3 regions of the Streptomyces sp. NRRL F-5755 genome follow, and region 2 is predicted to be linked to each of the others. Evidence: riboswitches for the same ligand, from Rfam matches in the RefSeq annotation. Region 2 holds a riboswitch; each other region holds the start of a gene.
What was found. Region 2 has a riboswitch for thiamine pyrophosphate ahead of ADK86_RS28085 (thiamine ABC transporter substrate-binding protein). Riboswitches for the same ligand answer to the same signal wherever they lie in the genome.
Positions count from the first base shown of each region.

Region 1: linked by a shared signal. The riboswitch ahead of thiO (glycine oxidase ThiO) and the one ahead of ADK86_RS28085 (thiamine ABC transporter substrate-binding protein) in region 2 are both predicted to bind thiamine pyrophosphate.
Region 3: linked by a shared signal. The riboswitch ahead of thiC (phosphomethylpyrimidine synthase ThiC) and the one ahead of ADK86_RS28085 (thiamine ABC transporter substrate-binding protein) in region 2 are both predicted to bind thiamine pyrophosphate.

Region 1 is NZ_LGCW01000262.1:59,517-70,283, forward strand. Features, by position in the region: gene thiE (thiamine phosphate synthase) at 1-49, opposite strand, end outside; gene ADK86_RS22135 (Rv2175c family DNA-binding protein) at 190-555, opposite strand; gene ADK86_RS22140 (FAD-dependent oxidoreductase) at 658-1,938, opposite strand; TPP riboswitch at 2,114-2,227, shown strand; gene thiO (glycine oxidase ThiO) at 2,225-3,502, shown strand; gene thiS (sulfur carrier protein ThiS) at 3,499-3,717, shown strand; gene ADK86_RS22155 (thiazole synthase) at 3,727-4,521, shown strand; gene pknB (Stk1 family PASTA domain-containing Ser/Thr kinase) at 4,706-6,712, shown strand; gene ADK86_RS22165 (deoxyribonuclease IV) at 6,826-7,716, shown strand; gene ADK86_RS22170 (DUF4396 domain-containing protein) at 7,738-8,214, shown strand; gene ADK86_RS22175 (sulfite oxidase-like oxidoreductase) at 8,267-8,899, opposite strand; gene bfr (bacterioferritin) at 9,046-9,525, shown strand; gene ADK86_RS22185 ((2Fe-2S)-binding protein) at 9,587-9,898, opposite strand; gene ADK86_RS22190 (class II 3-deoxy-7-phosphoheptulonate synthase) at 10,044-10,767, opposite strand, start outside.
Region 2 is NZ_LGCW01000282.1:1,625-12,391, reverse strand. Features, by position in the region: gene ADK86_RS28105 (LOG family protein) at 1-978, shown strand, start outside; gene ADK86_RS28100 (hypothetical protein) at 1,072-2,064, shown strand; gene ADK86_RS28095 (ABC transporter ATP-binding protein) at 2,136-3,197, opposite strand; gene ADK86_RS28090 (ABC transporter permease) at 3,198-4,811, opposite strand; gene ADK86_RS28085 (thiamine ABC transporter substrate-binding protein) at 4,868-5,947, opposite strand; TPP riboswitch at 6,029-6,162, opposite strand; gene rlmN (23S rRNA (adenine(2503)-C(2))-methyltransferase RlmN) at 6,196-7,302, opposite strand; gene ADK86_RS28075 (phosphatidate cytidylyltransferase) at 7,428-8,567, opposite strand; gene frr (ribosome recycling factor) at 8,567-9,124, opposite strand; gene pyrH (UMP kinase) at 9,300-10,073, opposite strand; gene tsf (translation elongation factor Ts) at 10,250-10,767, opposite strand, start outside.
Region 3 is NZ_LGCW01000137.1:79,187-86,660, reverse strand. Features, by position in the region: gene ADK86_RS15340 (Bro-N domain-containing protein) at 193-1,092, shown strand; gene ADK86_RS15335 (class I SAM-dependent methyltransferase) at 1,316-1,963, shown strand; gene thiC (phosphomethylpyrimidine synthase ThiC) at 2,020-3,801, opposite strand; TPP riboswitch at 3,795-3,952, opposite strand; gene ADK86_RS15320 (YibE/F family protein) at 4,024-5,580, shown strand; gene ADK86_RS15315 (SsgA family sporulation/cell division regulator) at 5,691-6,116, opposite strand; gene ADK86_RS15310 (IclR family transcriptional regulator) at 6,221-6,991, opposite strand.

The DNA.
Region 1 (10,767 bases), on a different contig from region 2:
TGCACAGGTAGAGCCGGGCGTCGGACAGGGCGTCGCGTGCGGTGGTCATCGGGCGGGTCCCCCCAGGTCTGCGGCGTACGGGCCGGGCCTTCCGGCCCGTACGCCCTCGTGGTGCGAAACGGTCGCGGCCGCGGGTGCGGCAGCGACGGCGAACGGCCGCGGACGTGCCCGCGGCCCGGTCAGGCGCTGCTAGACGGCGAGCGCCTGGGCTCGGCGCTTCACCTCCGTACCGCGATTCTCACGCAGGGCCTGGGCGGGGGTGCCGGGCAGTGTCTCGTCGGGGGTGAAGAGCCACTCCAGCATCTCCTCGTCGGCGAAGCCGTCGTCCCGCAGGAGCGTGAGCGTCCCGACGAGTCCCTTGACGACCTTGCCGTCCTTGATGAAGTCGGCCGGCACATGAAGGGCACGGTTCTCGCCACGGCGCACCGCGATCAGCTGGCCCTCCTTCACCAGCTGCCGCACACGCGTCACCTCGACGCCGATCATCTCGGCGATGTCGGGGAGGGTGAGCCAGGCGGGAACGAGTCCATCGATCTTTGCGTCAATCTCGGTCACGGGACAAGCCTGCCACCTCCCACTGACAGCCGGTAGCGGGGCATCGCCATCGGTGCAGGCAGGCACCCGTACGAGACCCCTGCCCGGGCCCGTCGCCGGGCCTCAGACGGCCGCCGACTTCAGCGGTACGGACGCGTCGGCGGCCAGCTGCCGGTCCAGCGCCGCGCCCCGCTCGATGAGCTTGCGGCCCTGCGCCAGGTCGCGCGGCCGGCCCACCGCCAGCAGCGCGACGAGCACGCCGTCGCGCAGCCAGATCACCGACCAGGCCGCGCTCTCCGGGTCGCCGCGCCAGACCGTCTCGTCGGCGCCGGTGTGGTGCCCGGCGTACTGCACGAAGCGGCCGAACTGCTCGGACCAGAAGTACGGGACCGGGTCGTACACCGGGCCCTCGGCCTCGCCGCGGACGAGGGTGGCGGCGACCGTGCGCGGGCCCTGGAGGGCGTTGTCCCAGTGGTGGACGAGCAGGCGGCTGCCGTAGCGGGCGGACGGGAAGGAGGCGCAGTCGCCGACCGCGTACACGTCGGGCAGCGAGGTGCGCAGCCGCTCGTCGGCCAGTACGGAGCGGTCCTCGGGCGACAGTTCGACGCCGGAGCCGGCCAGCCAGGCGGTCGCGGGCCGGGCGCCGATGCCGACCACGACCGCGTCGGCGGCGAGCGTCGCGCCGTCGGCGAGCGTGACCGTGCCCTCGGTGAGGGCGGCGACCCGGGCGTTGGTGCGCAGCTGGGCGCCGCTGTCCTCGTACCAGGCCGCCATCGGGGCGGCGACCTCGGCGGGCAGCGCCCCGGCCAGCGGCCGGTCGGCGGCCTCGACGACGGTGACCCGGCAGCCCGCCTCGCGCGCCGCGGTGGTGAACTCGGCGCCGATCCAGCCCGCGCCGACCACCACGACCTGGCGCTGCTCGGCCAGCACCGGCCGCAGCCGCTCGGCATCGTCGATGGTGCGCAGCACATGGACGTCCGGCAGGCCGTCGCAGCCGGGCAGGGTGACCGGTTCGGCACCGGTCGCGATCACCAGATGGTCGTACTCGACCGGTCCGGCATCGGTCTCGACCACCTTCGAGGCGGGCGCGAGTCCGGTGGCGTGCCGGCCCAGGAGCAGGTCGATGCCGAGCGCCTCGAAGTCCACGTCGAAGGTCGAGCCGTCGGCCTTGCCGAGCAGCACGGCCTTGGACAGCGGCGGGCGGTCGTACGGCCGGTGCGGCTCGTCGCCGAGCACCGTGATCACCCCGCGCCAGCCCTGTTCGCGCAGGGCGACGGCGGTCTGTACACCGGCCAGGCCGGCGCCGACGATGACGACGCGCCGGGCGCGTTCGGCGGCGCGCTCGGCGGGTTCGCCGCCCTGGCGCGCGCGGGCGGGGTCCTGGGGCTGCGTCTGCTCGGTCACCCGATCACTCTAGGACGGCGTGTCGCGCGACCCCGAGCTCCGCGCAACGAGATCTATGACACAACGTCACGGCCGGTCACCCTCAGGTGGCCGCGCGACGCCCCGTGTTCACACCCCGTTCCCCGCCCCCGGTGTTCCCTTACGGCGCGTCGGCGGCCCGTACTAGGGTTGCGGGGAACGCACTCGCGGGAGCCCGGACGCACCGGGCTGAGAGGGAGGCTGCTGCGGCCTCCGACCGTACGAACCTGATCCGGGTCATGCCGGCGAAGGGAGGGGCTGGACGCCCATGCATCCACCTGCACAGCCGTCCGTACGGACCTCGGAGCCCACCTCGGTACCGACGTCCCCTGAGGTACCGGCGTCCCCGGACGTCCTCGTCATCGGCGGCGGCATCATCGGCCTGGTCACGGCCTGGCGGGCGGCCCAGCGCGGGCTGCGCACCGCCGTCGCCGACCCGGCGCCCGGCGGCGGCGCCGCCCAGGTCGCGGCCGGCATGCTGGCCGCCGTCACCGAACTGCACTACGGCGAGCAGACGCTGCTCGGCCTCAACCTCGCCTCCGCCCGCCGCTATCCGGACTTCGCCGCGGAGCTGGCCGAGGCGAGCGGCCGGGACCTCGGCTACCGCCGGTGCGGCACGCTGGCCGTCGCGCTCGACGCCGACGACCGCGCCTATCTGCGCGATCTGCACGCCCTCCAGCGCCGCAGCGGACTGGACTCCGAGTGGCTGAGCGGGCGTGAGTGCCGGCGCCTGGAGCCGATGCTCGCGCCGGGCGTGCGCGGCGGGCTGCGCGTGGACGGGGACCACCAGATCGATCCGCGCCGGCTGGCCGCCGCGCTGCTCGCCGCCTGCGAGCGGGCCGGGGTCGCCTTCCACCGCACCACCGCCGAGCGGCTGACCGTCGAGCGGGGCCGGGCCACCGGCGCGGAGCTGGCCGACGGGAGCCGGATCGCGGCCGGGCAGGTCGTGCTCGCCGCGGGCAGCCGCAGCGGGCGGCTGGCGGGCGTCCCCGAGGAGGTGCTGCCGCCGGTCCGGCCGGTCAAGGGCCAGGTGCTGCGGCTGCGCATGCCCGAGGGGCTGCCCGGCGGCGTACCGTTTCTGTCCCGCACCGTACGGGCCGTGGTGCGCGGCGGCCCGCTCTACCTCGTACCGCGCGAGGACGGCGAGCTGGTCGTCGGCGCCACCACCGAAGAACTCGGCTGGGACACCACCGTCACCGCGGGCGGGGTCTACGAACTGCTGCGGGACGCCCACGAACTGGTGCCCGGCATCACCGAACTGCCGCTGGTCGAGACCCGCGCCGGGCTGCGCCCCGGCTCGCCCGACAACGCGCCGCTGCTCGGCCCGACCGCGCTGCCCGGCCTGCTTCTGGCCACCGGCCACCACCGCAACGGGGTGCTGCTGACGCCCGTCACCGGCGACGTGCTGGCGGCGGCGCTGACCGGCGGCCCGCTGCCGGAGGAGGCCCTGCCGTTCGCCCCGGACCGCTTCACGACGCAGCCGTACGGTGCCCGGCCGGGCGCCGCGCCCATGCCCGCACCCGCCCCTCAGGAGCAGCCCGCATGACCGTCAGCACGTCCATCAGCGTCTCCGTGAACGGCGAGCCCCGCGAGGTCCCCGGCGGGCTCACCCTGGACCGGCTCGTCGCCGGGCTCACCTCGGCCTCCAGCGGCGTGGCCGCCGCCGTCAACGAGACGGTGGTGCCGCGCGGCCAGTGGCCCGCCACCCCGCTCGGCGACGGCGACCGCGTCGAAGTTCTCACCGCAGTCCAGGGAGGCTGATCCGCGGACATGGCCGACGATCTCTTCACCATCGCCGACACCACCTTCGACTCCCGTCTGATCATGGGGACGGGCGGGGCGCCCAGCCTGGACATCCTGGAGCGGGCGCTGCTCGCCTCCGGTACGGAGCTGACGACGGTCGCCATGCGCCGCCTGGATCCGACCGTGCAGGGCTCGGTGCTGTCCGTGCTCCAGCGGCACGGCATCCGCGTCCTGCCGAACACCGCCGGCTGCTTCACCGCCGGCGAGGCGGTGCTGACCGCGCGGCTGGCCCGCGAGGCGCTGGGCACCGACTGGATCAAGGTCGAGGTGGTCGCCGACGAGCGCACGCTGCTGCCCGACCCCATCGAGCTGCTGGACGCCGCCGAGACCCTGGTGGACGACGGCTTCACCGTCCTGCCGTACACCAACGACGACCCGGTGCTCGCCCGCAAGCTGGAGGACGTGGGCTGCGCGGCGATCATGCCGCTGGGCGCCCCCATCGGCTCCGGTCTGGGCATCCGCAACCCGCACAACTTCCAGCTGATCACCGAGCGGGCCGGGGTCCCGGTGATCCTGGACGCGGGCGCGGGCACCGCCTCGGACGCGGCGCTCGCCATGGAGCTGGGCTGTGCCGGGGTGATGCTGGCGACCGCGGTGACCCGCGCGCAGGAGCCCGTCCTGATGGCGGAGGCGATGCGGCACGCGGTCGAGGCCGGCCGCCTGGCGTACCGGGCGGGCCGCATCCCGCGCCGCCACTACGCGGAAGCCTCCTCGCCCACCGAGGGCGTCGCCGTGCTGGACCCGGAGCGGCCCGCCTTCTGAGGCGCGGCGGGCGGCACCCCGTACGGCCGATGGCTTACGACTGCCGCCCGCGCCCGGCGAAACGGACATCCGGCGCGTCCCGCCCCGGCCCGCGGCACCCGCCTGTCACCGTTCGGTCGCAGAAAGGCGCTGGTCGCGGGCGGGGCGTGGGCCATCACCGCGGCGGCTCGTAGACTCCTCTGCCGTGGATACGACCCTTCAGGACCCGCTGGTCGGACAGCTGCTCGACGGCCGGTACCAGGTGCAGGCGCGCATCGCCGCCGGCGGCATGGCCACGGTCTACCGGGCCATGGACACCCGGCTGGACCGGGTGCTCGCCCTGAAGGTGATGCACCCGTCGCTGGCGGCCGACGCCGCGTTCGTCGACCGCTTCATCCGCGAGGCGAAGTCCGTGGCCCGCCTCGACCACCCCAATGTCGTCGGCGTGTACGACCAGGGCACCGACGGAACGTATGTCTACCTGGCCATGGAGTACGTCGCGGGCTGCACGCTGCGCGACGTGCTGCGGGAGCGCGGCGCCCTCCAGCCGCGCGCCGCGCTGGACATCCTGGAACCGATGCTGGCCGCGCTGGGCGCCGCCCACCGGGCCGGGCTGGTGCACCGCGACATGAAGCCGGAGAACGTGCTGATCGGCGACGACGGCCGGGTCAAGGTCGCCGACTTCGGGCTCGTACGGACCGTGGGCACCCACACCACCGCCTCGACCGGCTCCGTCCTGGGCACCGTCTCCTACCTGGCGCCCGAGCAGATCGAGGACGGCAGCGCGGGGCCGCCGGCGGACGTGTACGCCTGCGGTGTGGTGCTCTTCGAGATGCTGACCGGCGGCAAGCCGCACTCGGGCGGCAGCGCGGCGCAGGTCCTCTACCAGCACCTGCACGAGGATGTGCCGCCGCCGTCCACGTACGCGCCGGAGCTGGCGCCGCAGCTCGACGACCTGGTCGCGGCGGCCACCGCGCGCCGCCCCGAGCTGCGTCCGCAGGACGCGGTGACGCTGCTCGCGCAGGCCCGCACGGTCCGCACCGACCTGACCGACGCGCAGCTGGACGCGGTGCCGCCGCAGGCCAAGGAGGCGCCGGAGGGCGGTTCCGCCGCGGGCTCCGAGGACCGTACGAGCGTGCTGCCGCGGGCCGTCGCCGTACAGCCGCCGCTGCCGCTGGAAGAGCCGCAGCCGGGCGGGGAACCGCTGAACCGCACCAGCAGGCTGGAGCTGCCGCAGACGGAACCGGCTTCGGCGGCCGAGCCGACCACCCGGCTGCGGCCGGCCGCCCCGTCCCGGTCCGGGGCGGTGGCCGGGCTGCTGCGGGCCCGGCGCAAGGCCGTCTCCATCGTGGCGGCGGTGCTGCTGGTCCTCGGGGTGGGCGCGGGCGTCTGGTACATCAACTCCGGCCAGTTCACCACCGTCCCGGCCGTCCTGGACATGACGCAGGCGAAGGCGGAGAAGACGCTGCGGGCCGAGGGCCTGGACGTGCAGGTGAAGCACGCCTTCAGCCCGAACGTCGAGCGCGGTCATGTCATGGCCACCACCCCGGAGAACGGCAAGCGCATCCGCGGTACGGGCACGGTCACCATCACCCTGTCCAAGGGCCCGGAGATCGTCCAGGTGCCGGAGCTGGCGGGCACGCCGGTCGCGGACGCCAAGCGCAAGCTGCGTGACCTGGGGCTGACCGTCGGCACGGTGCGCAAGGAGTTCTCCGACGAGGTCGCCAAGGGCTCGGTGATCGGCACCGACCCGGCGGCGGGCAGCAAGCGCCGCCCGGACACCGCCGTCGCGCTGACCGTCAGCCGCGGCACCGCGGTGGACGTGCCGGACGTGACCGGCCGGGACCGGGCGGACGCCGAGGCCACGCTGCGCGGCGCGGGCTTCGATGTGAAGATCGCGGACGGTACGGCGCACTCGCCGCACGAGGCGGGCAAGGTGGCCCGGCAGTCGCCCGGCCAGGGCAGCAAGCAGGGCAAGGGTGACACCGTCACGCTCACGCTCTCCTCGGGCCCGGAGATGGTCGCCGTCCCGGACGTGACGGGCAAGAGCACCGACGAGGCCAAGCGGGCGCTGACCGGCGCGGGCTTCGAGGTCGAGGTCAAGAAGCCGTTCCTGTTCCCGCGGGACAAGGTCGAGAGCCAGTCGGTCGCGGGCGGCGAGCAGGCGGCCAAGGGCAGCAAGATCACCATCCGGCTGGAGAGCGCGCTCTGAGCGCGGGCGCGCGGCGTGTGTCCCCGCGGGTACGGCCGCACCGCGCGCCCACTGTGAGCAAGGACGCCCGCCCGCGCGCCGGGCGGGCGCCGTGCGCCTGGCACCCTTGACGGGTGAGCACTTCCCCCTCCCCGCAGCACGCCCGTGAGCGCAATCCGGTCGGCAGCCATGTGCCGGTGGCCGGCGGCCTGGCCAAGGTCGGCATCCCGTACGCCCGTGACATCGGCGGCGAAGCCGTGCAGGTCTTCGTCGCCAACCCGCGCGGCTGGGCCACTCCGGCCGGTGTCCCGCAGCAGGACGAGGCGTTCCGGGAAGCGTGCGAGCGGGAGGCGATGCCGGCGTATGTGCACGCGCCCTACCTCATCAACTTCGGCTCGCACAACGACGGGACCGTCGAGAAGTCCGTGGTCTCGCTGCGCCACTCGCTGCTGCGCGGCCGGGCGATCGGCGCGCTGGGCGTGGTGGTGCACACCGGCTCGGCGACCGGCGGACGGCCGCGCGCGGAGGCGCTGGCGCAGGTGCGCGAGCGGGTGCGCCCGCTGCTGGACGAGCTGACGCACGACGACGACCCGTGGCTGCTGCTGGAGCCGACGGCGGGGCAGGGCGCGTCGCTGTGCGCGCTGGCCGAGGACCTGGGCCCGTACTTCGACGCGCTGGACCGGCACCCGAAGCTGGGCGTCTGCCTGGACACCTGCCACGCCTTCGCGGCCGGGCACGACATGGCGGCGCCCGGCGGGACGAAGGCACTGCTGGACGAGCTGGTCGACACGGTCGGCGAGGGACGGCTGAAACTGATCCACGCCAACGACTCCAAGGACGTCGTCGGCGCCCACAAGGACCGCCACGAGAACATCGGCTCGGGGCACATCGGGGCCGGCCCGTTCGGCGAGCTGTTCCGGCACCCGGCCACGGCGGGTGTGCCGCTGGTGATCGAGACGCCGGGCGGCAAGGAGGGCCACGCGGCGGACGTGGCGCGCCTGAAGGAGCTGCGCCACCCGGTCTGAGGTGACAGCCTGGGCGTACCGATGCACCAGGCACCCGACGAGCACGAGCACGGCGGGCACGCGGCGTCCGGCTGGGGCGCCGCGGCCCGCGCGACGCTGCACTGCCTGACCGGCTGCGCCCTCGGCGAGATCCTGGGCATGGTCGTCGGTACCGCCCTGAGCTGGCACAACGCCCCGACGATGGTGCTCGCGGTGGTGCTCGCCTTCGTCTTCGGCTACGCCCTCACCCTGCGCGGCGTGCTCCGCTCCGGGCTGGGCCTGCGGACCGCCGTACGGGTCGCGCTGGCCGCCGACACGCTGTCCATCGCGGTCATGGAGCTGATCGACAACGGGGTGATCGCGCTGATCCCCGGGGCGCTGGACGCGGCGCTGTCCGACGCCCTGTTCTGGTGGACGCTGGCCCTGTCGCTGGCCCTGGCGTTCGTCGTGACCACGCCGGTGAACCGGTGGATGATCTCCCGCGGCAAGGGACACGCCGTAGCACATCAGTACCACTGAGCGCGGCCCGGATTCCGGCCGTTCCCGGACCGCCGTCGGGCGGCGCGGCGCGCTACAGCTCGGGCCCGTCCCCCGGCTCCTCCTGGTAGGAGTAGCGCTGCTCGCGCCACGGGTCACCGAGGTTGTGGTAGCCGCGCTCCTCCCAGAAGCCGCGGCGGTCGGCCGTCATGTACTCGATGCCGCGCACCCATTTGGGCCCTTTCCAGGCGTACAGGTGCGGGACGATCAGCCGGACCGGGAAGCCGTGCTCGGCGGTGAGCGGCTCGCCGGAGCGGTGGGTGGCGAACAGGCACTTGGCGTCGGCGAAATCGGCCAGTTTCAGGTTCGAACTGAATCCGTATTCGGCCCACACCATCACATGGGTGACGTCCGGAGCCGGTGGTGCGAGATCGAGGACGGTGCGGGTGGACACGCCGCCCCATTCGGCGCCGAGCATGCTGAACTTGGTGACGCAGTGCATGTCGGCGACCACGGTGGTATAGGGCAGCGCCGAGAATTCCTCGTGCGTCCAGCAGTGCTTGCCGCCGTCCGCGGTGGCGCCGAAAGCCCGGAACTCCCAGCGTTCCGGCCGGAATTTCGGCACCGGGCCGTAATGCGTGACCGGCCATCCCCGTTGCAGTCGCTGCCCCGGAGGCAGCTGAGGATGCTCCGCTTCGCGGCTTTCGGGCTGACCCATGCTCCCCATGGTGTCAGACCCTCGGGGGTGCCGATGACCAGGGCGGCAGCGATTCGGGCAACTCGTACTAAGCGTGCACTTACTGGACGCCCCGCGCGCGACGGTGCAAGGATGCGCGGCACCTGCCAGTACTCGCGTGGAAGGAGCCCGCCGTCATGCAGGGCGACCCCGAGGTCATCGAATTCCTCAACGAGCAGCTGACCGCCGAGCTGACCGCGATCAATCAGTACTTCCTGCACGCGAAGATGCAGGAGAACTTCGGCTGGCACAAGCTGGCCAAGTACACCCGGCACGAGTCGTTCGACGAGATGAAGCACGCGGAGATCCTCACGGACCGCATTCTCTTCCTGGACGGGCTGCCCAATTACCAGCGGCTCTTCCACGTCCGGGTGGGCCAGACGGTCACCGAGATGTTCCAGGCGGACCGGCAGATCGAGGTCGAGGCGATCGACCGGCTCAAGCGGGGCATCGAGCTGATGCGGGCCAAGGGGGACATCACGTCGGCCAATATCTTCGAGAGCATCCTGGCCGACGAGGAGCACCACATCGACTATCTGGACACGCAGCTCGATCTGGTCGAGAAGCTGGGCGAGCCGCTCTACATCGCCCAGGTCATCGAGCAGCCGGACAGCTGAGCCGGTCCGGCAAACCGTTCCTGCGGGGCCGGGCGGGGCGCGGCCACCGGCCGGGCCGGCGTCAGGCCGCTTCCGGCAGGGCGCCGGGCGTCGCCTCCGGGACCGCGCCGGGCGTGGTGCCGTAGGTTCCGCGCGCCCCGGCCGCCGGCAGCTCGGGCACCTCGGCGCCCAGCGGTTCCGGCGCGCCCTGGTCGATCAGCTCGCGCCGGGGGCACGCGCCGCGGCCGAGCAGCGCCTGGATGCGGCGTACGCAGCCGCCGCAGTCGGTACCGGCCTTGCAGGCGGAGGCTATCTGGCGCGGGGTGCAGGCGCCGGATTCCGCGTGGTCACGGACCTGCTGCTCCGTGATGCCGAAGCACGAGCAGACGTACACGCGGGTCACCTCCGTCGACCTGTTCCGCGGTGAGGTTACCCTTACCTTACCCGGGACGGAAGAGCGGTAACAACGGCGATGGGGCGCGAATCCTTGTGATCCGCGCCCCATCGGGTGTCCGCAGGGCCCTGCCGGGCCTGCCGGGCTACTGGTCCCGGTACATCTCCGCCACCAGGAACGCCAGGTCGAGCGACTGGCTGCGGTTGAGCCGCGGGTCGCAGGCGGTCTCGTAGCGCTGGTGGAGGTCGTCGACGAAGATCTCGTCGCCGCCGCCGACGCACTCGGTGACATCGTCGCCGGTCAGCTCCACGTGGATGCCGCCAGGGTGCGTACCGAGGCCCTTGTGCACCTCGAAGAAGCCCTTGACCTCGTCCAGCACGTCGTCGAAGCGCCGGGTCTTGTGACCGGAGGCGGCCTCGAAGGTGTTGCCGTGCATCGGGTCGCAGATCCAGGCGACCTTGGCACCGGAGGCGGTGACCTTCTCGACCAGCTCGGGCAGCTTGTCGCGGATCTTGTCCGCGCCCATGCGGGTGATGAAGGTCAGCCGGCCCGGCTCGCGCTCCGGGTCCAGACGCTCGATGAGGGTGAGCGCGTCCTCGGCGGACGTCGTCGGGCCCAGCTTGACGCCGATCGGGTTGCGGATGCGGGAGGCGAACTCGATGTGCGCGCCGTCCAGTTGGCGGGTGCGCTCACCGATCCAGACCATGTGCCCGGACACGTCGTACAGCTTGCCGGTGCGGGAGTCCGTACGGGTCAGCGCGGACTCGTAGTCCAGCACCAGCGCCTCGTGGGAGGAGTAGAACTCCACCGTCTTGAACTCCTCCGGGTCCACCCCGCAGGCGTTCATGAAGTTCAGCGCGCGGTCGATC
Region 2 (10,767 bases):
GGCTGCCGCATGGAGCCGGCGGCCGCCGCGAGCGTCCGGGCAGGCGGCGCCCTGGTCTTCCCGCCGATACCGGACCTGCCCTTCGACCCGTACCGCGGACGCCTCTACTCGCCCGGCGAACTCTTCGAGTCCCTCGCCACCGACGCCGGTTACCCCGCCACGCCCGACGCGCTGGCCTACGACTGGTACCAGCGCACCATGTCGGACGGCGACGTCTTCGCCTCGATGCTGCGCAGCATCCACGACGACGCCATCTCGGACGCCCTGGACGAGCACCTCGCGGGCGCCCGCGTCGTCGGGGTCATGGGCGGGCACGCGCTGGAACGCGGGTCCGGTGCGTACGAAGGCGCGGCCCGGCTCGGGCGGCGGCTCGCCCGCGCGGGCCTGACGGTGGCCACAGGCGGCGGCCCGGGCGCCATGGAGGCCGCGAACCTCGGCGCGTACGCCGCACCCTTCGACGACGCCATGCTCGACGAGAGCCTGGCCCTCCTCGCCAAGGTGCCGCACTTCGCCCCTTCGGTGACCGACTGGGCGCGGGCCGCCTTCGAGGTGCGCGAACGCTGGCCGGACGGCGGCGATTCGGTCGGCATCCCCACCTGGTTCTACGGCCACGAGCCGCCGAACGCCTTCGCGGCCCGCATCGCCAAGTACTTCGTCAACGTGGTCCGCGAGGACGGCCTCCTGGCGCGCTCCAACGCCGGAGTCGTCTTCCTGCCCGGCGCGGCGGGGACCGTACAGGAGATCTTCGACAACGCCACCCCGAACTACTACGGATCGCGGGGCGAACCGACCCCCATGGTCCTCGTCGACCGCACCCACTGGACCGAGAAGCTGCCCGCCTGGCCGCTGCTGCGGGCCCTCGCCGCCGAGCGCCGCATGTCCGCGAAGATCGCTCTGGTCGACTCGGTGGACGAGGCGCCGGACGCGCTGGCCGCCCTCGTGGACGGCGCGGCGTGCGATCAGCCCCGCGCCATCTGATGGCGCGCCCGAGGCAACTCCCGCCCCCGAATCCACGTCTGCCTAACAGGTAATGAACTGGTAAATCCAGGCAGTGCGTGAACGGAGTTCTTGGTGCTCATCGGTCTTCTGACGGCGGTAGCGGCCTCGGCCTGCTACGGCACGGGGTCGGTCCTGCAAGCGGTGGGATCGCGCAAGTCCGCGCGTCGGGAAGCGGCCGCCGCGTCCACGACCGGCCTCACCCAGCACGGCGGCCCCAGCCTCTCGTCCACCGCCAAAGCCGCCGTGACGTGGGAGTTCATGGTCGGCACGGTGCTGGACTTCATAGGGTTCGGGCTCGGCGCGCTGGCCGCCCGGCTGCTGCCGCTGTTCCTCTCGCAGACCGTCATCAGCGCCAACCTCGTGATCACCGCCGTGCTCAGCATCAAACTGCTCGGCATCCGGCTGAACGCGCGCGAGTGGGTCTCCATCGGCGTGGTCTGCTCGGCGCTGGTCCTGCTGGCCACCGCCGCGGGCCCGGAGGGCGGCGGTGACGCCTCGACGGCCACCCACTGGTGGCTGCTGGTCGCCTCGGTCCTGGTGATCGGCGGCGGCACGCTGATCGTCCGGCTGCTCGGCAGCCGCGCCGCGATCCTCGCCGGCCTGCTGTCCGGCCTGGGCTTCGGCGCGCTCGGCGTCGGCGTACGCGTACTGAACGGCATCGACCCGTTCCACCTGCCCACGCTGCTGGCCGACCCGGCGCTCTACGCCATCCTCGTCGCCGGTGTCGGCGGCATGTACCTGCACACGGTGGCCCTCCAGATCGGTTCGGTCAACGGCGCCACGGCGGCACTGGTGGTGGGCGAGACGGTGGTGCCCGGCATCCTCGGGGTGCTGTGGCTCGGCGACTCCTCCCGTCCGGGCTTCGCCTGGATGGCCATACTCGGGTTCGTCGTCGCGGTGGCCGGCGCCGTCGCGGTCGCTTGGTTCGGCGAGCCGGAGGGCGGCGCCGAAGCCACGGGTACGGCGCCGGACGACGGTTCGACGGCCCCCGCGCACGCGACTGGGGCAGGGGCAGCGACCGAGGACGGCAGGCGGGCACCGGACAGAGCGGCCACCGGAAGCTGACACCGGGGCGGACGACCGGGCGGGGCGCCCCATGGCGAGCGCCCCACGCCAGTTCCTCGTAGGGACGCCCCTCAGCGCTCCAGAACCACGACATCCCCGGCAAGGAACGCGACGCCCACCGTCTCCCCGTCCTCCGGGGCGTCGCGCAGCGCGCATGCCGCCTCCAGTTGCGGGCCGTCTCCGGGCTGGAGAAGAAGTGTGACGTGGGTGCCGCGGAAGGTGCGGGCCGTAACGGTGCAGGGCAGGCCCTGCGTGGCGCTCGTGAGCCGTACGCCGGCCGGACGTACGAGCAGGCGGCACACCCCGTCCGGCGTCCCCTCCGGGACAGGGAGCTTGCCCCACGGTGTGTCGGCCGCCTCGCCCCGTACGGTCGCCGTCACCACGTTGTCGAAGCCGAGGAAGCGGGCGACGAACTCGGTGGCGGGGCGCTGCCAGACCTCCAGCGGTGTGCCGCTCTGCGCGATGCGGCCCTCCTGCATGATCACCACCCGGTCGGCCAGCGCGAACGCCTCACCCTGGTCGTGCGTCACGGCCAGCACGGTCGTACCCAACTCGCCGAAGACTCGCCGGAGCTCCACGACCAGGCGCTCGCGCAGGCCGCGGTCGAGCTGGCCGAGGGGCTCGTCCAGCATCAGCAGCCGGGGCCGGGGCGCAAGGGCGCGGGCCAGCGCCACGCGCTGCTGTTCGCCGCCTGAGAGGGCCGCCACGGCGCGCCGCTGGGCGCCCGGCAGGCCGACGAGGTCCAGGAGTTCGGTCACCGTACGGTCCTGCACGGCGCGGGACGCCCCGTGCATACGCAGGCCGAAGGCCACGTTGCCGCCGACATCTCGCTGTGGGAAGAGCTGATGGTCCTGGAACATCAGCCCGACGCCACGCCGGTGCGTGGGGACACCCGACTGGTCGCGGCCTTCCAGGAACACCCGTCCCGCGTCGGCGGTCTGCAGGCCCGCCACGACCCGCAGCAGGGTGGACTTGCCACTGCCGCTGGGCCCCAGCACACAGACGATCTCCTGCGCGGCGACGCTCAGGTCCACCGCGTCCAGGGCCGGTGGCTGCCCGTCCCGGAAGCGAACGGTGACATCTTCCAGGCGCAGCAGTGCCTTGTCCGCCACCGTGTCAGCGTGTTCCGCCATCTAAAACTCTCCGGCCTGATCGGTGCGGACGCGCTCCAGCGTCAGCAGAGCGCCCGCGCACACCACCATCAAGATCGTCGACAGGGCCATCGCCTGCCCGTAGTTGAGTTCCCCGGCGCGCCCCAGCAGCCGCGCCACGGCGACCGGCAGGGTCGGGTTGTCCGGCCGGGCGATGAAGACCGTCGCGCCGAACTCGCCCAGCGACACGGCGAAGGCGAAGCCCGCGGCGATCAGCAGCGCCCGCCGCACCAGCGGCAGGTCGACCTCGCGCCACACCCGCCACGGCGAGGCCCCGAGCACCGCCGCGGCCTCCCGCAGCCGCTCGTCCACCGCGCGCAGCACGGGCAGCATGGTGCGTACGACGAAGGGCACCCCGACTAGCGCCTGTGCCAGCGGTACCAGCCACCAGGACGACCGCAGATCGAGCGGCGGCTTGTCGAGAGTGATCAGAAAGCCGAAACCCACGGTCACGGCGGAGACGCCAAGGGGCAGCATCAGGAGCGCGTCGAATCCCCGCACCAGCCTGCCGCCCCGCCTCGTCAGCGCGGCCGCCGCCAGGCCTCCCACCACCAGGGCGATCAGCGTGGCGGCAGCCCCGTAGGCGAGCGAGTTCCACAGGGCGTTCAGCGGGGCGACGGCGAAGGTGCTGTCCATGGAGGCGGCGGACTGCAGCGTCCGGTAGAACGTGAGCCCGTAGCCGTCCGGCCCGGCGAAGGACCGCTCGATCAGTACGGCCAGGGGCACCACCAACAGCAGCGTGATCACGGCGAGCGTGCCCCACAGCAGCGCCCACTGCCCCATGCCCCGGGGGCGCCGTGCCGTCTGCGCGGGGGCGACCAGTGTGAGGGTGGCCTCCCGCCGCCGTACGGTCCAGGCGTGCAGGGCCAGCAGGGCCAGTACGGCGGCGGACTGCAGCAGCGTGAGGCCGGCGGCCGTGGGGAGGTCCAGGAAGTCGGCGGTCTGCCGGTAGATCTCCACTTCGAGGGTGGAGAACGCCGGCCCGCCCAAAATCTGCACCACCCCGAAGGAGGTGAAGGTGAAGAGGAAGACCATCAGCGCGGCGGCCGCGACGGCCGGCGCGAGGGCGGGCAGCGTCACCCGGCGCCATGCCTGCCAGCGAGAGGCCCCCAGCACCCGGGCCGCTTCCTCCTGCCGCGGGTCGAGCTGGCTCCAGAGTCCGGCCACCGTGCGTACGACCACGGCGTAGTTGAAGAACACGTGCGCCAGCAGGATCGCCCATACCGAGGTGTCCAGCCGTACGCCCCACAGGTCGTCCAGCACCCCACCACGCCCGACCAGAGCCAGGAACGCCGAACCGACGACCACCGTCGGCAGGACGAACGGCACCGCGACAACGGACCGCAGCAGCTTCTTTCCGGGGAACTCGAAGCGCGCGAAGACATACGCGCCGGGGAGCGCGATCAGGAGCGTGAGCCCGGTCGAGGCCGCCGCCTGCCAGACGGTGAACCACAGGACGTGCAGCACGTCCGGGTCGGAGAGCACCTCCCCGGCCCGGCCTAGCTGCCACTGTCCGCCGTCCTTCAGCCCCCGTCCGACGATCGCGACGACGGGATAAGCGAAGAAGAGCGCGAAGAAGGCGAGCGGCAGGGCCATCAACGCCAGCCGCGAGGCCGTACGCCGCGACGTGCGCGCCCGCCCCGCGCGGCCGGTCACTTCAGGACGAGCGAGGACCACTGCTTGATCCATTTTTCGCGGTTCTCGGTGATCGCCTCCGGGGCCACCGTCCCCGGCTTGTCGATCTTCTCGCCGTACTTGGTGAACAGCTCCGGCACCTTGGCGTCGGTACGCGCCGGGTTGACGAACATCTGGAGCGGCACGTCCTCCTGGAACTTCTTGCTCAGCAGGAAGTCCAGCAGCGCCTTGCCGCCCTTCTCGTTCCCGGCACCCTTCAGCAGCCCCGCGAACTCGGTCTGCCGGAAGCAGGTGCCGGTCGCGACGCCAGTCGGCGCCTCCTTGGGCTCGGGCTTCTTGCCGAGCACCTCGACGGGCGGGCTGGAGGCGTACGAGACCACCAGGGGCTTGTCACCCTTGCCCTTGCCTGCCGCCGAACCCGAGAAGCGCTCGTTGTACGCCTGCTCCCAGCCGTCCACGACCTCCACGCCGTTGGCCTTGAGCTTCTTCCAGTAGTCCTGCCAGCCGGACTCTCCGTACTTGGCGATGGTGCCGAGCTGGAAGGCCAGCCCGGGCGACGACGTGGCGGAGTTCTCGGTGACCAGCAGACCCTTGTACTCGGGCTTGAGCAGGTCGTCGAAGGTCCGGGGCGGCGCAATCTTGTGCTCGGCGAAGTAGGCGCGGTCGTAGTTGACGCAGGTGTCGCCGTAGTCCACGGGCGTCACCCGGTGCTCCGCCTTGTCGAGCTGAAGCTCCTCGGGGACGCTCTCCAGCCCCTTGGCCTGGTACGGGCTGAAGATCCCCGCCTTCAGCCCTCGCGACAGCAGCGTGTTGTCGATGCCGAAGAACACGTCGCCCTGGGGGTTGTCCTTCGACAGGATCGCCTGGTTGACGGTCTTGCCCGCGTCCCCGCCCTTGAGCACGTTGACCTTGTAGCCGGTCTGCTTCGTGAACTCCTCCAGTACGGACTTGGAGGCGTTGAAGGAGTCGTGGCTGACGAGCGTGACCGTCTTGGAATCCGCGCTCTTCCCGCCGCCGCCCGAGCCGCAGGCGGCGAGCGCCGTCAGGCCGGCCACGACGGCCAGCGCGACGACGGTGGTCCTTCTGGTGGTGCTCACTGGTTTTCCTCCTGGCTGGCCAGGAAGAGACGCGGCCCCACCCGGCGCTTCGTCGGACGAAGGCCGGGTGGGGCGCAACAGCATGAGTGACGACCGAACTTCCTACCCGGAATGACCCGGGCGAGGTTCAAGGGTCTGCGGCACTCGGTGTCCGTGACGCTCGGTCCGTGACACTGCCGCACTCTCAGCGCTGTGGCGCTCCCCTGTCGGAATGTGCATTTGTTCGATCACACAGTACCAGCGGGCGTTCAGCGCTCCGCGGCGGCGAGCTGCCCGCAGGCGCCGTCGATCTCCTGCCCGCGCGTGTCGCGAACGGTCACCGGCACGCCGTGCGCGGCGATGGCCTCGACGAACGCCTTCTCGTCCTCGGGGCGCGAGGCGGTCCACTTCGAGCCGGGGGTCGGGTTCAGCGGGATCAGGTTCACGTGGACGCGCTTGCCCTTGAGCAGGCGGCCCAGCAGGTCGCCACGCCACGCCTGGTCGTTGATGTCCCGAATCAGGGCGTACTCGATCGAGATGCGGCGGCTGGACTTCTCGGCGTACTCCCAGGCCGCGTCCAGCACCTCACGCACCTTCCAGCGCGTGTTGACCGGCACGAGCGTGTCGCGCAGCTCGTCGTCGGGGGCGTGCAGCGACACCGCGAGCCGGCACTTGAGACCTTCGTCCGCGAACCGCAGCATCGCCGGGACCAGGCCGACCGTGGAGACCGTGATGCCGCGCTGGGACAGCCCCACGCCGTCGGGCTCGGGGTCGGTCAGCCGGCGGATCGCCCCCACGACCCGCTTGTAGTTCGCCAGCGGCTCACCCATGCCCATGAAGACGATGTTGGACAGCCGGGCCGGACCACCCGGAACCTCGCCGTCACGCAGCGCCCGCATGCCGTCGACGATCTGGTGAACAATCTCGGCGGTGGACAGGTTCCGGTCCAGCCCCGCCTGCCCCGTCGCGCAGAACGGGCAGTTCATGCCGCACCCGGCCTGCGACGAGATGCACATCGTGACCCGGTCTGGGTAGCGCATCAGCACGGACTCCACGAGGGTGCCGTCGTGCAGCCTCCACAGCGTCTTGCGCGTGGTGTCGTCGTCACAGGAGATGTGGCGCACCACACTCATCAGCTCGGGCAGCAGCTCCGCCGCCAGCTTCTCGCGCGCCGCGGCCGGGATGTCGGTCCACTCCGCCGGGTCGTGCGCGTACCGCGCGAAGTAGTGCTGCGACAGCTGCTTGGCGCGGAACGGCTTCTCACCGGCCGCGGCCACGGCTTCGCGCCGCTCGGCGGGGGTGAGATCAGCAAGGTGCCGCGGGGGCTTCTTGGCCCCGCGCGGCGCGACGAAAGTGAGTTCTCCGGGCTTAGGCATGGTTCTTCCAGTGTCGCAGACGTACGAAGTGACGATCGCCGACGCGGATCGGGGCCCGTCCAGGCGTACGAAAAGGCCCGCCACTCGATGTGGCGGGCCCCCTCGTACGTACGGGAAACCGCTGGTCAGCCGGAGCCGACGAAGATGACGTACAGCAGCCAGACGATCGGGGCAGTCGGCAGGAGGGAGTCCAGGCGGTCCATGATGCCGCCGTGGCCGGGCAGCAGCGTGCCCATGTCCTTGATGCCGAGGTCCCGCTTGATCATGGACTCGCCGAGGTCGCCGAGCGTCGCGCTGGCGGCGACCGCGATGCCCAGCAGCAGGCCCTGCCACCAGGCCCCGTTCTCGATGATCAGCTCCATGCTCAGCGCGCCCGCGACCATGGCGAACAGCACGGCGCCGAACAGCCCCTCGCGGGTCTTGCCGGGGCTGATGCGCGGCGCGAGCTTGTGCTTGCCGAAGCGCCAGCCCACCGCGTACGCGCCCGTGTCGCTGACGACGGTCAGCAGCAGGAACGTCAGGACGCGCTGCGGTCCGTCGTCGGCGGCGAGCATCATCGCCACGAACGTCGCCAGGAAGGGCACGTAGAACGTCGCGAAGACGCCCGCTGTGACGTCCCGCAGATAGTTCTCCGGGGCCTCGGTCATGCGCCACACCAGGACGGCGAGCGCGGTGAGCGCCATTGCCACCCAGGCGCCTTCCGCGCCGCGGACGTAGCCGGCGACCACCATCGCCGTACCGCCGAGCGCGAGCGGCACCAGCGGCACCTTGATGTCCTTGCGTTCCGACAGCCGCGAGGTCAGCTCCCACAGGCCCACGACCACCGCGATGACTATCACGCCCACGAACAGCGGCTTGTAGACGAAGAGCGAGAACAGGATGACGGCGCCGAGGCCGAGCCCGACGCCTATGGCGGCCCGGAGATTGCGTCCCGCGCTCTTCTTCTGCGGTTTGTGGGGCTGCTCCGAGCTGTCGGACCCCGGCAAAGAGGTGGGCATGGGCTCCTGCGGCTGTTCATCGCGGAACAGGGGGCCGCTCAGCCGAGCGGCCCCCGGGTCGTCCCGGTGGTCCCGGTCGTCGTCCAGAGGGTTCCGGTCGTCGTCCTGGTGTCCGCCTGCGTCGGGCACGATGGGCATGGGGCGAGTCTGCGCCGCCGCGCCCCAGTCATGCGCGGGACCCGCCGAACCGACGGGTCCCTGGTCGGGTGGTCCCCATTGACCGGCTCGGCCGACGCCAGGCGGGGCCCCCCAGGATGACTCGTTCATCAGACCTCGAGGAGCTCGGATTCCTTGTGCTTGAGGAGCTCGTCCACCTGCGCGACGTACTTCGCGGTGGTGTCGTCGAGCTCCTTCTCCGCCCGGCGCACCTCGTCCTCGCCGGACTCCTTGTCCTTGACGAGCTTGTCGAGGGCTTCCTTGGCCTTGCGCCGGATGCTGCGGATCGAGATCTTCGAGTCCTCGGCCTTGTTCTTGGCGACCTTGATGAACTCCCGGCGGCGCTCCTCGGTGAGCTCCGGGAAGTTCACACGAATGATGTGGCCGTCGTTGCTCGGGTTGACGCCCAGGTCGGAGTCCCGGATCGCCTGCTCGATGTTGCGCAGGGCGCTCTTGTCGAACGGGGTCACCACGGCCATCCGCGGTTCGGGCACCGAGAACGACGCCAGCTGGTTGATCGGCGTCATGGCGCCGTAGTAGTCCGCCACGATCTTGTTGAACATCGCCGGGTGCGCACGCCCGGTGCGAATCGCGGCGAAGTCCTCCTTGGCGACCACGACGGCCTTCTCCATCTTCTCCTCGGCCTCGAGGAGGATCTCTTCGATCACCACTTGCTCCTGGTCTTTTCGGTAAGAAGCAGAGCCTCGCCCCTGCCGCGCGTCTTCTCCTGCACGGTGTCCGACCGGCAGGCAGTTGTCCATCCCCGTGCCGGGGTCTTCCCCCGACCCGGGGTTGCCGCCCGTACGGCGCGCTGCCCGTACGGCAATACGGCAGTTGGGGCCGTCAGGCCCGGGTGCCCTGATCGCTGACGAGCGTGCCGATCTTCTCACCCTTCACCGCGCGCGCGATGTTGCCCTCGGCGAGCAGCTCGAAGACGAGGATCGGAAGCTTGTTGTCACGGCAGAGCGTGATGGCGGTGGCGTCGGCGACCTTGAGGTCGCGGGTGATGACCTCGCCGTACTCGAGAGCGTCGAACTTCACCGCGTCCGGGAACTTCTTGGGGTCGGCGTCGTAGACCCCGTCCACCCCGTTCTTGCCCATCAGCATGGCCTCGGCACCGACCTCCAGGGCGCGCTGGGCGGCGGTGGTGTCGGTGGAGAAGTACGGCATCCCCATGCCGGCCCCGAAGATGACCACGCGGCCCTTCTCCATGTGCCGCACGGCGCGCAGCGGGATGTAGGGCTCCGCAACCTGCCCCATGGTGATGGCGGTCTGGACGCGGCAGTCGATGCCCTCCTTCTCCAGGAAGTCCTGGAGGGCCAGGCAGTTCATGACCGTGCCGAGCATGCCCATGTAGTCGGAGCGGGCCCGGTCCATGCCGCGCTGCTGGAGCTCGGCGCCGCGGAAGAAGTTGCCGCCGCCGATCACGATGGCGATCTCGTAGCCGTCCCGGACCACGGCCGCGATCTCGCGGGCGATGGCGTGCACGACATCGGGGTCGACACCCAGTCCGCCGCCGCCGGCGAACGCTTCGCCCGACAGCTTCAGCAGGAAGCGTCCCTTCCCTTCGCTGTCGGCTTTGTGGGCTGTGTCCGCGCCGTCGGCACCCTGATTCATCACGCTCTCCTCGTGCACATACGAAGAAGGCCATTGCCGGGGGTCTGGTTCAGATCCCTGTACGGCAATGGCCTCCTCGTCACATCTGCGGCCGGCCGGTACGCGGCCGACTGCGTACGACCCTAGCGGGGCCGTAGGTCATTCGCTGGCCTTGGCGACAAGGCCCACGGCTGGGCTCAGGCGCCGACGCGGATGCGCGCGAAGCGCTTCAGCGAGACACCGGCCTCTTCCAGGACCTTCTCGACGGACTTCTTGTTGTCCTTCGCGAAGGGCTGCGCCAGCAGCGTGTTCTCCTTGAAGAAGCCGTTGACGCGACCCTCGACGATCTTCGGGAGGGCGGCCTCGGGCTTGCCCTCCTCGCGCGAGGTGGCCTCGGCGACGCGGCGCTCGTTCTCGACGATGTCGGCCGGGACGTCCTCACGGGTGAGGTACTTCGGCGCGAACGCGGCGATGTGCTGCGCGACGTCCTTGGCGACCTCGGCGTTCTCCTTGTCCAGCTCGACCAGGACGCCGACCTGCGGCGGGAGGTCGGGCATGGTGCGGTGCATGTAGGCGGCCACGTAGCCACCGGAGAACTGCGCGAAGCGGTCCAGGACGATCTTCTCGCCGAGGGTGGCGTTGGCCTCGTCGACGTACGCCTGGACGGTCTTGCCGGCCTCGATCTCGGAGGCGAGCAGCGCCTCGATGTCGGCCG
Region 3 (7,474 bases), on a different contig from region 2:
GACTTCACCAGCCCCGACTACGGGGGACCGGATCACCACCCTGAATAGCGCCCACTGATCAGCCCGCGGGGGCCCGGCCTGGTGCCGGGCCCCCGTGGTATGTGGCTGTCCGCCCCGATGGGGTGAAATGCGGTTTATCGGGGCGGGGTTGGGGGGGGGGGGCCTTACGTTTGGGGGGGGAGGTGATTCGTGATGAGCGAATACGACACACCGGCGCGTCATGAGCCCCGGCAGGAGGCCATGGATGTCGCCGACTTCGTGTACGCGGCAACAGGAGCACGCGTACGAAGGATCACGCTGCCCAACGGGGAGCACTGGTTTCCCGCAGCGGATATCTGTCGGGAACTGGGCTACACGACCACCCGAAAGGCCCTTCTGGATCACGTTCCGGAGGGGCGACGAGAGTTGCTCAAGACAGTGACTGGGAGTCATAGTTGCGGCGTTCCCGCAGGTCGGGGGTGGCGCCGAGACTTGCAGATGGTGGACCTTCAGGGCTTGGTCCTGTTGGTGAACGGCTGCACCAAGCCCTCGTGCCTCCCGTTCAAGAAATGGGTGTCCGAGGTCATCGTCACGATCCAGCGCGAGGGCTCATACAGCCTGCGGAAGGCCGAGGCCCCCCTGCCGGGCCCCAGTGCCCCGATGGCCTACGCCATGCCCGCGGAGGTCGCCGACGCCATCGTCCGCTTGGAGGAGCGCAACCTCCGCGTGGACGAGGAGTACGCCGACCTGCGGCGCCAGGAGATGCGGTTGTTCGGCCGGATCGCCGACTCGCTGGACCGCATCGCGGACAAGCTCGATGCGGGCGCCCAACCCCCGGGTGAGCAGGCCAGTTTGACAGCCGACGAACTGCTCGCCGACTGGAAGGAAGGCCAGTTGGTCGTCACCGGGGACATCTGGGCCGTAGCGGCCTACCTGGCCCCCGCGCTCGTCAACTCGGCAGTCGCGAGCTACCCGTTGCGGGTGATCGCCCAGCGGACCGGCCTCACCGAACACCGCGTACACGACTCGCTGCGGATGCTGCTCAAACGGGGGTGCTTCCGCCAGGTCGGGGTCGGGTCCGACGGAGCGCCGATGTACACGTTGCGCCGCTGACCGGCTACGGGCCTGTCCGTCGTCGCACGACGTCCAGGCTTCCGGGCTCACGCCAGCCTGTGGACAACCGTGGAGACCGCTCCGACAGTCTCGCGTGAACCGTCTATGGGCCAGACGTCTTACGCAAGTTCGCAGGTCACTCCCTGTGGATAACGAACATGAGACTTTCGCGAGCCCCCCGCCCCCTCCCACCCACCCCCCAAAAAAAAGTACTGTCACCCCCATGCCCGACCACGATTCCCTCACCACAACCCGCGACGCCTACGACGCCGCCGCCACCACCTACGCGCAATTGTTCCGCGACTCGCTGCGTGAAAGCCCTCTGGCTCGCGCGGCCTTGGGCGTCTTCGCCGAAGTCGTGAGCACGAACGGGGGCGGTCAGGTCGCGGATCTGGGGTGTGGGCCCGGCCATGTCACTGCTTATCTGGGCGAGCTGGGGTTGGCGGCGTTCGGCGTCGATGCTTCTGCCGCGATGATCGAGCTGGCTCGGCAGCACTATGCGGGCCTGCGGTTCGATGTGGGCTCGATGGCCGCGTTGGACATCGCCGACGGAGCCCTGGGCGGCGTACTGTCGCGTTGGTCCATGATTCACACTCCGCCGCAGGAAGTGCCCGCCATCCTGGCGGAGTTCCACCGTGTGCTGGCCCCTGGCGGCCACCTTCTGATCGGCTTCTCGGCGAGCGAGGATGCGTCGTGCCCGACGCAGGTCTTCGATCACGCGGTCGCGCCGGCCTACCGGTGGTGGCCCGATCACCTCGCCGGGCTGCTGCGCACGGCCGGGTTGGCGGAGGTGGCCCGGATGGTGCGCGAGCCCCAGCCGACCGACCGGCGGCAGTTCCGTGAGGTTCATCTGCTCGCCCGTAAAGGCTAGTCAGCGCCTACGTGGATACGGGAGGCCCCGGGCCCGCGGGGCCTCCCGTACGTCACTCAGTCCGCCATCGGCAGGTACACCCTGTTCCCGCTCGCCGCGAACTCCTTCGACTTCTCCAGCATCCCCGCCTCGACCTCCTCCGGGGACGCGCCGTCCTCGCCGCCGAACTGCTCCGTGATGCTCCTGCTGATCTTCATGGAGCAGAACTTCGGGCCGCACATGGAGCAGAAGTGGGCGGTCTTCGCCGGCTCCGCCGGCAGCGTCTCGTCGTGGAAGGCGCGGGCCGTGTCCGGGTCGAGGGCCAGGTTGAACTGGTCCTCCCACCGGAACTCGAAGCGCGCGTCGGACAGGGCGTCGTCCCATTCCTGGGCGCCCGGGTGCCCCTTGGCCAGGTCCGCCGCGTGGGCCGCGATCTTGTAGGTGATGACGCCGGTCTTCACGTCGTCCCGGTCCGGCAGGCCCAGGTGCTCCTTGGGCGTGACGTAGCACAGCATCGCGGTGCCCCACCACGCGATCATCGCCGCGCCGATGCCCGAGGTGATGTGGTCGTAGGCGGGCGCGATGTCGGTGGTCAGCGGGCCCAGCGTGTAGAACGGGGCCTCTTCGCAGATCTCCTGCTGGAGGTCGACGTTCTCCTTGATCTTGTGCATCGGGACGTGTCCCGGGCCCTCGATCATCGTCTGCACGTTGTGCCGCTTGGCGATCGAGTTCAGCTCGCCGAGCGTGTGCAGCTCCGCGAACTGCGCGTCGTCGTTGGCGTCCGCGATGGAGCCGGGGCGCAGGCCGTCGCCGAGGGAGTAGGTGACGTCGTAGGAGGCGAGGATGTCGCAGAGTTCCTCGAAGTGGGTGTAGAGGAACGACTCCTTGTGGTGCGCCAGGCACCACGCCGCCATGATCGAGCCGCCGCGCGAGACGATGCCGGTCTTGCGGCGGGCCGTCAGCGGCACGTAGCGCAGCAGGACGCCCGCGTGGACGGTCATGTAGTCCACGCCCTGCTCGGCCTGTTCGATGACGGTGTCCTTGTAGATCTCCCAGGTCAGCTCCTCGGCCTTGCCGTCCACCTTCTCCAGTGCCTGGTAGAGGGGGACGGTGCCGATGGGGACGGGGGAGTTGCGCAGCACCCACTCACGGGTGGTGTGGATGTTGCGGCCGGTGGACAGGTCCATGACCGTGTCGGCGCCCCAGCGGGTCGCCCAGGTCATCTTCTCCACCTCCTCCTCGATCGAGGAGGTGACGGCGGAGTTGCCGATGTTCGCGTTGACCTTCACCAGGAAGTTCTTGCCGATGATCATCGGCTCGATCTCCGGGTGGTTGACGTTGGCGGGCAGCACGGCCCGGCCGGCCGCGATCTCGTCCCGTACGAACTCGGGGGAGACGTTCTCGCGGATCGCGACGTACTCCATCTCCGCCGTGATCTCGCCGCGCCGCGCGTACGCGAGCTGGGTGACCGCGGCACCGCCCCGGCCCCGGCGCGGCTGCCGGGGGCGGCCGGGGAAGACCGCGTCGAGGTTCTTCAGGCCGCCGCGCGGCGAGGTGTGCTTGAGGCCGTCGTCCTCGGGGCGGGGCGGCCGGCCCGCGTACTCCTCGGTGTCTCCTCGGCTGATGATCCAGTTCTCCCGCAGCGGCGCGAGGCCGCGGCGGACGTCCGTTTCGATGTGGGGATCGGTGTACGGTCCGGACGTGTCGTAGAGCGTCACGTCCTTGCCGTTGGTGAGGTGCACACGGCGGACCGGGACCCGCAGGTCGGGCCGCGATCCGCTGAGGTAGCCCTTGTGCCAGCCGATCTCCTTGGCGGAGCCCCGGCCGTTTTCGGGCGTGCGTGCATCCTGCAGAGTCATGAAGACCCACTCCCTACGCCGGCATTACCCGGTAACAGGTTCGGCGGTCGACGCAGCGGTTCCCGTGGCGGCGTCCCGGCGTCGGCCGGCCGTCCCGTACGGAGTTCAGCGCCCTCTCAGCCCGGTGCTCCGAGCTCCCGCGATTGCAAAGGTGCCACCACGGTAGCGGCCGGTGTGGCGCGGTGAACAGGGGGCCCTGCCGGTTCTTGCGATGATCGGGCGGTGACCAGCAACGAGCCCTCGCACTCCGCGCACCACCACGCTTCAGGTCAGCCGCACGGGCACGGCACCGATCCGCGGCACGCCGTGCCGGGTGACGGCCGTGGGACCGGCGCCGCCGGGGACGGCGTTCACGCCCCCGGACCGGCCGCGCCCGGGGACGGTGCCCACGCCCACCGGCACGCCTCCGGCCATGGGCACAGCCATGCCCACGGCCATGCCCCGGCCGCGCCCGTCTCCCGTCATCTGCGCAAGGTCATCGCCGCCGTGCTGATTCCCTTCGCCGTCGCGGTCCTGGCCGGACTGGTCGTGCTGTGGCCGGGCGGGGCGCCCGGCCACAAGCCGTCCGGTGTCGGTTTCGACCAGCCGACCGAGAAGGCGAAGGTGGTGAAGGTGGAGGAGGTGAACTGTGCGGACGTCCACGCCCAGCAGCAACAGCAACCTTCGCAGCAGCAACCGTCCTCGCCCGCGGGCCCCCAGCGGCCCCAGCACTGCGAGCGGGCGGTCATCGAGGTGACGACCGGCAAGGACACCGGACGGCGGTTCGAGTCGATCGTGACGCCGGACGCCACCCGCCACTACAAGGCCGGTCAGGGAGTCGTGGTCGCGTATGCGCCCAAGGCGCCCAAAGACCTGCAGTATTCGGTCACGGATGTGGACCGGACCGTACCGATGTGGGTACTTGCCGCCATCTTCGCGGCAGCCGTGGTCGTCGTCGGACGGCTGCGCGGCGTGCTCGCGCTCGTCGCGCTGGTCGTGAGCTTCGCGGTCCTGACGCTGTTCATCCTCCCCGCCATCCTCCAGGGCTCCAATCCCCTGCTGGTCGCTGTGGTCGGAGGCAGCGCGATCATGCTCGTCGCCCTCTACATGTGCCACGGCCTGACGGCCCGTACGTCCGTCGCCGTCCTGGGCACGCTCGTCTCCCTGCTGCTCATCGGCCTGCTCGGCTCGCTCTTCATCGGGTGGGCGCTGCTGACCGGCAACACCGACGACCAGACCGGGCTGGTGCACGGCCTGTACCCGGACATCGAGATCCGCGGCCTGCTGCTGGCGGGCATCATCATCGGTTCGCTGGGCGTGCTGGACGATGTGACCGTGACGCAGACCGCCGCGGTGTGGGAGCTGAAGGAGGCGGACCCGTCGGCGGGCTGGCGCAAGCTGTACTCGTCGGCGATGCGGATCGGGCGTGATCACATCGCGTCCGTCGTGAACACGCTGGTGCTCGCCTACGCGGGCGCCGCGCTGCCGCTGCTTTTGCTGTTCTCGATCGCACAGAGCAGTGTCGGTACGGTCGCCACGAGCGAGGTGGTCGCCGAGGAGATCGTACGGACGCTGGTGGGCAGCATCGGGCTGGTCGCGTCCGTACCGCTGACCACGCTGCTGGCCGCGCTGGTCGTCTCGGCGGACCGGGGCGCCGGGGGTGCCGTTACACCTGGCGCGGGGCGGGGTTCCGGTCTTACGGGGGCGGGCGAGGGCGTAGGGGGCGTGGGTACGGGGCGGAGCGGCTCGGGCCGGCGGTCCGTACGCGGTGGGCACGGCAAGCGGCGGCGCGCGCGCTGAACCGGCCGGGCAGGCGGCCGGCAACGGCCCGCGGGCGCATGGGCGCACGGAGCCGGGCGGCCGGCAACGGCCCGCCGACGCGCTGAGCCGCCCGGCCCGCCGGCCGCCGTTCATCCCGCCTTCTGCGCCTCCGAAAGAATGCGGTCCAACGTCGAGTCGAGCGTGTCGCACACCTCTTCCTCCCCGATCGGCACCAGTCGGTCCGTACGGTCGAGGAAGGCGACCAGCGGCGGGGCACCGGCGCGGAACATCGCGCGTTCATCGCCCACCTGGAGGCCGATGAAGACATCGCTGAGGTGCTCGGAGGAGGCGGGCCCGATGCGCACATCGCCCTCACCGGACGGCTTGCTGAGCCCGTCGAGCAGCAGCTCCCGGCTGAACGCCCAGGTCACGGGCGTATCGCCGGGGAGATCGAAGGTGAAGCTGACCGCATAGGGGTCCGCGGAATCGAAGAACAGCTCCACCGGAATACGGAAAGCGAGCTCCTCGGACACGAGGAAACTCATGATCACTTCTGCCTGAACTGTGTCGGTCATCAACCTCTGCCCCGTACTTGGTCGGAGATGGCCAGGAATCGTCCCTCTTGGCCCCATTGACGCCATCGTCGGTCACGTGCAAGCGGATCACAAGGAGTGATTTTTCAGATACTGATAGAGAAGGCGAGTGTCGTGAGTGTCGCCTCCGCCATTCTGCGTAGTCGATCGGTGACGCAGTGTAGCCGCTGAGCGTCCCTCGCGGGAAGGGAAATCGCCATGGTCGCGGCCGCCGAACCGACCTGGATGGGAATCGCCGAGCATACTGTGCCCAAGGCATATTCCTGTTGTTCATAGGCGACTTGGGCGCGGCGCACACTGTCCAGCCGGTGCAGCAGGTCGTCCTCGGAACGCACCGAGTACGGCGTCAACGGCTGCACCGGATACCGCGCCAAATGGTCCTTCCTGGCCTGCTCGTCGAGCTGCGCCAGCAGGCACTGGCCGATCGCGTGCGCGTGAGCCGTCGTACGAAAGTCCGCCCACTCCTCCACCGGCGGCCGCCGCTGATCATCGGTGGTGGCCACCACCTCCACCTCGCCCTCCCGGTAGACGGCGAAGTAGACCGCGGCGTCGAGCCGTTTGCCCGCGACCGCCAGCGCGTCCGCGATCTCGGCACGGCGACGGCACTCGGCGCCCGCCCGCCCGATGGTGCCGGCGGCCTCGCCGTAGACGAACACCCCGTTCTCGCGCCGCAGGTAGCCCTCGTGCGTCAGGGTCCGCAGCAGGTGGTACGTCGTGGGAAGCGGTAACCCCGCCTCTCTGGCCAGCTGTTTGGCGGGCGCACCGGCGGGATGCGCGCCCACCGCCTCCAACAGACGCAGCGCCCGCTGGACCGAGCCGATCAATGTCGGGTGCGAGACGGATTCGCCGTTCGCCATTGCCAACGCCAACCCCCCTGATCGGGACGCCGGGGCGCGGGTCGGCCCCGACGGCGGGAGTCGCTCCCGCTGCGACCGCGTCTCCCAGGGGCCCCGTCGTCGACGCCCGGTCCAGCCGTGCCTGACACGTTGTTTTCCGGAACGTCACCATCCGGAAGACGCCTGCGAACGGCACTCTAGCTTGGCCGCTGGGGACAGCAGGGCGATTGGTTCGCGAGGTTGCCCAGGCCGCGGAGGCCGGGCAGGGGGCGGGGCGAAACAAGGCAGGACGCGCCTGACCGCAGCGGGCCCCGCCCGGAAAGGCAAACGCCCCGCTCCCAGGAGGAGCGGGGCGTACAGCTTGGGGCGGTGGAGGGGACGGGAGAGCGGACGTACCGCCCGGTGCGGCAACGGAGACAGGCCCGCCCACCGGAAGCGGGGCCACGCCCCGCCCGGCGGACTCAGGCCCGGGCCCGGCCCCCGGCGTACCGCCCGGCCGTTCCG